One region of the Halomonas sp. FeN2 genome, then DNA from elsewhere that is predicted to be linked to it. Evidence: predicted binding sites of a transcription regulator. Region 1 holds the regulator's gene; the other holds the start of a gene.
The links. Region 1 encodes LexA, which represses DNA repair genes until DNA is damaged. Its sites were predicted from a motif close to TACTGTNTANNTANACAGTA; they were not measured.

Region 1 (3,184 bases):
CGGCGCTACCTGTCACTATGTAACCGAGGAACTCGACGCAGGTCCTATCATCGAACAGGATATCCATCGTGTTAGCCACTGCCACACACCCACTGATCTAGTGCGCTTTGGACGTGATGTAGAAAAAGCCGTGCTCGCTCGGGGCTTGCGCTGGCACTTGGAAGATCGCGTGCTGGTGCACGGCAACAAGACAGTGGTATTTAGTTAACGCTCATCAACCCTAGAGGCCGCCATGTCATTTGCGCAAAGTGTACTAGCGCCCTGGGCGCTGCTGCTCACCTGGCTACTCTCGCTGGGCGTGATAGCGTGGACACTTTGGCGGCGGCCCTGGCAGGTATTGATCGAGGATACCGCGCTTCAGCACCGCTGGTTAGGCGCCACGCTGGCGGTGATGCTTATGTGGCAGCTTCGCGCGCAGGCGGTTGATTGGCTAACGCTGCACCTTGTCTTTACGGTATTGATGACACTGGTTTTTAAAGCGCCGTTAGCGCTGATCAGCAACGTGCTGATCAATATCGCCATGGTGGTGATTGGTCGCAATGAATGGATGTTGTTGGGGGCAAATGTGCTGGTTACCGGGATCGTTCCGGCGGCCGTTATTGGCACGGTATGGCGGCTGGTAGATCGCCGCCTGCCGGATAACTTGATGGTCTTTCTGTTTGCCTGCGGTTTTTTCGGCGCGGCGCTGGCAACGCTAGGGGGAGGTCTGGCGGCGGTAGTGCTGATTATCGTCGCAGGGACTGACCCTGAGGCGATCTACCTTGCCCAGGAGTACGCGCGCTTCCTGCCCTTGTTAATGCCTTCAGAGGCGTTTATTACCGGCATGCTGCTAAGTATTTTATTGGTCTATCACCCTAACTGGGTGGCCACCTTCAATGACCACCGCTATATCGACATGCAATAGTGTGGGGGCTAGCAGCCTGTCGGGCTTGACCGATCGTCGCGAGAAGCACGGATTTTGAGCCAAATTTATCGATCGATTGAGGCGAATAGCGCGCTATTTAACGAAATCGATCGAATAAAGTTGGCCAAAATACCGGGATTCGCAGTAGATCAGTGTTAAGTCCGACAGGCTGCTAGCCGAGTGCCTGGCCGTTACCGCCTCGAATCACTCCGACTCCAACGCCTTCGATATCGAGGGATTGGGAGCGCAGGTCGATTTCAATGGGCGCAAAATCAGGGTTCTCTGCAAACAGCGTCACTTGATGCCCCTGGCGTTTGAAGCGTTTAACCGTTACTTCATCGTCTAAGCGGGCAACCACGATCTGGCCATCGCGCACTCGTTCGGTGCGATGAACCGCCAATAAATCACCCTCCAAAATGCCAATATCCTTCATGGAAAGCCCGCGCACACGCAGCAGGTAGTCAGCTTTGGGCGTGAAGTACTCAGCCGGCAGGGGGCAGTAACGATCAATATGTTCAGCGGCTAAAATGGGGCTTCCAGCGGCCACCTCACCGATCACTGGCAGGCCAGCGGGCAGGGGTTCAACGTTGGCAGCGGGTAACGCGGTGACTGCGCTATCGAGGGTCTCTTGAGGTTCCTGGTTGGGCAGGCGAATGCCTCGAGACGTGTTGCGGATAATGCGAATAACGCCTTTGCGTTCCAGCGCGCGCAGGTGCTCTTCAGCCGCATTGGGGGAGCGGAAGCCGAGTGCTTTGGCAATCTCAGCACGGGTAGGAGGGTAGCCAAATTCGCCCATAGTCTTAACGATAAAATCAAACACGTGCTGTTGGCGAGCGGTTAGCGGACGCGACATACCAGACTCCATAAATAGTGAATAGACAGTAACAAGCTAAATGTCGACTTAATCAATAAGTGTTTAAGTATACAGTATGTTCCTCTGTCCAGTATATGGCCTGTCAGTGCCTATCGACTATGTCTATACAATTTTCCTAAGAAACCTCTGATTAACTATTGCGCTCGACCATACGGCGTTAAAAATCGCCTCAAAATGCTCATTTACAACCCGTAAACTCCGCTTTTTCGTTGATTTTTGCCTTGTCTGGTCTTCGCTCATTACGTTAAACAGAGGCCCCTTAATCGTTTGAAACTAAGTTTCTGCTTATTTAACCTGCCACATTTTGTCAGTAAATCAAGCGTTGAGCCCACCAAGGTTATGGCATAGTATTTTGCTATGTTTTAAACACCTGTTTCCCTGGAGAGCGACATGGCTCAATCTGATACGGTGACCCGTATACTCGATACTGCTGAGGTGCTGTTTGCAGAGCGGGGTTTTGCCGAAACTTCGCTGCGCAACATCACTAGCAAAGCGCGCGTTAACCTGGCCGCTGTTAATTACCATTTTGGTTCCAAAAAAGCCCTGATTCAGGCCGTTTTTTCCCGCTATTTGGATCCTTTTACTCAGCGTTTTCATACCGCGCTGGATGAGCTGGAAGGCCAACACGCTGGTCGTGTTATTCCACTTGAAACACTGCTCGAAACCATGGCCACCACCGTTCTTGCGGTACCCGCCGAACGTAATAGCTTAAAAGTGTTCATGCGCTTGCTCGGTCTTGCCTACAGCCAGGCACAGGGGCATCTCAGGCGCTATATCCAGCAAGAGTATGGTGATGTGTTTACCCGCTTCACCGAGCTTGTACGTAAAGCAACGCCGGATCTGCCTGACGCTGAGCGCTTTTGGCGGCTACACTTTATGCTTGGGACGGTAATATTTACCCTTTCTGGCCTCGATGCACTGCGCGATATCGCGGAGAAGGATTACCACGAACAGGTCTCGGTGCGTGATTTGGTCAGACGCTTGCTTCCTGTCGTTGTGGCTGCCATGAATGCGCCGTTACCCATGACCCTTGAAGAAGCCAAACCTGAAGAAGGAAAACATGCGAACGCCTACGCTAGCTGAGCTACCTCCCACTGAGAATATCTGGCTGGAGATTGATACTACCCAACAGGCGCTGCGCTGTTGGCGAGGGCCTAAAGTGCTCCATGAGTGTGCAATCTCCTCCGGTGCTGCTGGAAGCGGGGAGCGCAATGGCAGTGGTAAAACGCCCCACGGCTGGCATTATGTGCGAGCCGCTATTGGTGGAGACATGCCCGAAAATGCGGTGTTTCGCGGTCGTCGCTGGACGGGCGAGACCTTTTCGCCCGAACTCGCCAAAGAGCATCCTGAGCGTGATTGGATTTTGACCCGCATACTGTGGCTGTGTGGCTTGGAAAAAGGCGTGA
Region 2 (3,184 bases), 710 kb from region 1:
CCTGCTCCCCCGTTCGCCCGCTAAAGCGGCCTCCCGCAATATGCTTCCAGCCTGATAGCCCCCTTGTAGGAGGCAGCTTTAGCTCGCGACCCTTCAAGCTTCTTGCTCCCCCGTTCGCCCGCTAAAGCGGCCTCCCACAACATGCTTCCAGCCTGATAGCCCCCTTGCAGGAGGCAGCTTTAGCTCGCGACCCTCCAAGCTTCTTGCTCCCCCGTTCGCCCGCTGAAGCGGCCTCCCACAATATGCTCCCAGCCTAATAGCCCCCTTGTAGGAGGTAGCTTTAGCTCGCGACCCTTCAAGCTTCTTGCTCCCCCGTTCGCCCGCTGAAGCGGCCTCCCACAACATACATTCAGCTCTGTGGCTATATGCTATTCTCATCTGTTAAATGCTTTGCTTCTTCAATAAAACTATTGATGTACAAAAAAGTGTATCCATGACATCTAGCCCAGGGCGCGGTTGTAATGTATTCCAATCGTTTTAAGCGCAATGTGCACGTTACACGCCACGCGCGGGAACGTATGCAGCAAAGGGAGATTGATGAAGCACAGCTATGTGAGCTGCTAGAAACGGGTGAAACCCGCTATAAAGATCAAGCCAGGCTATGGATCGCTAAAGCGTTCGCCCACCGCTCCGACAATCTTGTCTGTGCTGCAGTAGTATTAGAAGATCAGCTAATTGTAAAAACAGTGATGCACCATTTTGAATGGGAGGAAATGTCATGAGAACGACCTATGATGAGGCCGATGATATTTTGGTACTCCATTTATCCGAGAAGCCGATCACGAAAGAGGTTTCTCAAGATTGGCATACGCATATCAGCTATGCAGAAGACGGCACAATTGCTGAAATTGTTATTTTGGATGCATCAAAGCAAGGTGCTTGGCCTTTGCTAAAAAGCCATGCTGCCTAAAGTCCAGTAACCTAATCACTGGGAGATAGCTCTAACTCGCAGCCATCCGAGCTTCCAGCCTGATAACCCCCTTTGTGGGAAGGAGCTTTAGCTCGCGACCCTTCAAGCTTCCAGCCAAACACCCCTATTCGCCCGCTGAAGCGGCCTCCCACAATAAACTGCCGGCCTGATAGCGCCCCTTGTGGGAGATAGCTTTAGCTCGCAACCCTTCAAGCTTCCGGCCGAATACCCTGTTCGCCCGCTGAAGCGGCCTCCTACAATAAACTGCCAGCCTGATAGCGCCCCTTGTGGGAGATAGCTTTAGCTCGCGACCCTTGCATTTTCCTTCGCCCTGCAAAATACTGTATATTTATACAATACCCCAAGAATCAGGATGCCGACGATGCCGGGCCAGTCAGCTCACTTTACGCCAGCCTTGCCGTTAAGCTCTCAGCCGTTGCCTTATTTAACCTTTATGGGCCGCGCTGGTTTTAGCGGCTTTCCTTCGCCTGCTCAGGATTACGAGCCATGCACGCTGGATCTCAATACACGCCTGGTTAAAAACCCCACCGCGACGTTTTATGTCACCGCCACCGGCGACAGCATGGAGGGCTGGGGAATTTTTGAAGGCGACCTGCTGATTGTTGACCGCAGTATCGAGCCGCGCCTGGGGCATATTTTGGTCGCTATGCTGGAGGGCGAGGCGTTGGTTAAACGCTACGCGCTTTACCGCGGCACACCGCACCTCTGTTCGAGCCACCCAAACTACCCGCCGCTGCCCCTTGAAAGCAGCGACTGCCAGCTTTGGGGCGTGGTGCGCGCGGTGGTGCATGAGTACTTACGTTGAACAAGCTACTTACGTTGATTGAGAGGTGGCGATGATCGGTCTCGTCGATGCCAACAACTTCTATGTCAGCTGCGAGCGGGTTTTTCAGCCCAAGCTGGAAGGTAGACCTGTGGGAGTGATGTCAAACAACGACGGCTGCGTGATCGCCCGCTCAGCGGAGTTGAAAGCGCTGGATATCCCCATGGGCACACCCGCCTTCAAGCTTGAAGGGCTGCGCCGGCGCGGCGAGATCCATCTTCTGTCGTCTAACTATGAGCTCTACGGCGATATGTCGGGGCGGCTGACTCAACTGCTACGCGATGCCTGTCCAGAGGTTGCGCCCTACTCGATAGATGAGATGTTCGTCTATCTGGAAGGGTTAACCACAGAGCAGTGTGAGGGGCTGGGGCGGGAATTACGCCAGCGTATCCGCCGCTATTTGGGGTTACCGGTCTGTATTGGGCTGGCCCCCACCCATACGCTCGCCAAACTGGCCAATCACCTTGCCAAGCAAGCCCCTCACTACCAAGGCGTTTGCTTGCTTAATGGGCAGGATCACACTACGGAGGCGTTGCTCAAACGGACGCCGGTGGGCAGTGTATGGGGCGTCGGCCACCGGCTTGCCGAGCGTTTGGCCATTGGCGGTGTTAATACCGCCTGGGACTTGCGCGAAAGCAATGAAAAACAGCTCCGCAAGCGCTTCTCGGTGGTACTAGCGCGTACGGCGCTTGAGCTACGCGGCGTACCCTGTTTGACGATGAACGCGCTAGATAAACCCCGAGAGCGCATTATGACCTCCCGCTCTTTCGGACAACCGACCGGTGTGTTTGCAGAGGTGCATAACGCGCTGCGCCGTCACGCGCAGCGCAGCGCTGAAAAACTTCGCGAGCAGCGCAGTTTAGCCCGTGCGGTGATGGTATTTCTCAACACTAACCGTCATCGTCGCGATCAGTTGCAATACTTCCCGCAGGAGCTGATCGCCCTGCCCTCACCAAGCGACGATACCCGGGTGATCCTTGATGCCGTCCGCCAAGGTCTTGAGCGGATTCATCGCCCCCGCTACCAATTTATGAAGGCCGGCGTAATGCTGCTGGATTTAGTAGATGCCGAACAGTACCAAATGTCGTTACTGCATCAACCTGCCCGCGATCGCCACCCGTTTTTGATGGCCACCATTGATCAGATCAACCAGCGCATGGGGCAAGGCACAATCAGCTTTGGCATGACGAATGCACCAGCCGCCTGGCAGTTACGCTGCGCCCATCGCTCTAATCGCTTTACCACACGCTGGGACGAACTAATGAAAGTGGGCACTCACCCAGGCGCTATCGATGCGTGTAGTTCGCGTACGTAACCGTTACCCTAGCGTTTATCGGATTTAACGGACGCCAACGCAGGAAGCGCTTTTTTCATGTCTCTGACTCGGCCAGATAAAGAGTACGCCCCAGCCCCTGGCTTAGCGCAGCGTT

Region 2: KF947_RS18610 (LexA family protein) is a predicted target of LexA. The motif match lies at 1,250-1,269, and genes of this name have one in related genera.

The regions. Positions count from the first base shown of each region.
Region 1 is NZ_CP074200.1:4,750,328-4,753,511, forward strand. It holds gene purU (formyltetrahydrofolate deformylase) at 1-208, shown strand, start outside; gene KF947_RS21925 (energy-coupling factor ABC transporter permease) at 233-904, shown strand; gene lexA (transcriptional repressor LexA) at 1,077-1,757, opposite strand; gene KF947_RS21935 (TetR/AcrR family transcriptional regulator) at 2,169-2,861, shown strand; gene KF947_RS21940 (L,D-transpeptidase) at 2,839-3,184, shown strand, end outside.
Region 2 is NZ_CP074200.1:4,036,660-4,039,843, reverse strand. It holds gene KF947_RS18620 (DUF4258 domain-containing protein) at 462-722, shown strand; gene KF947_RS18615 (DUF2283 domain-containing protein) at 719-910, shown strand; gene KF947_RS18610 (LexA family protein) at 1,293-1,736, shown strand; gene KF947_RS18605 (Y-family DNA polymerase) at 1,768-3,069, shown strand; gene KF947_RS18600 (LBF_2804 family protein) at 3,127-3,184, shown strand, end outside.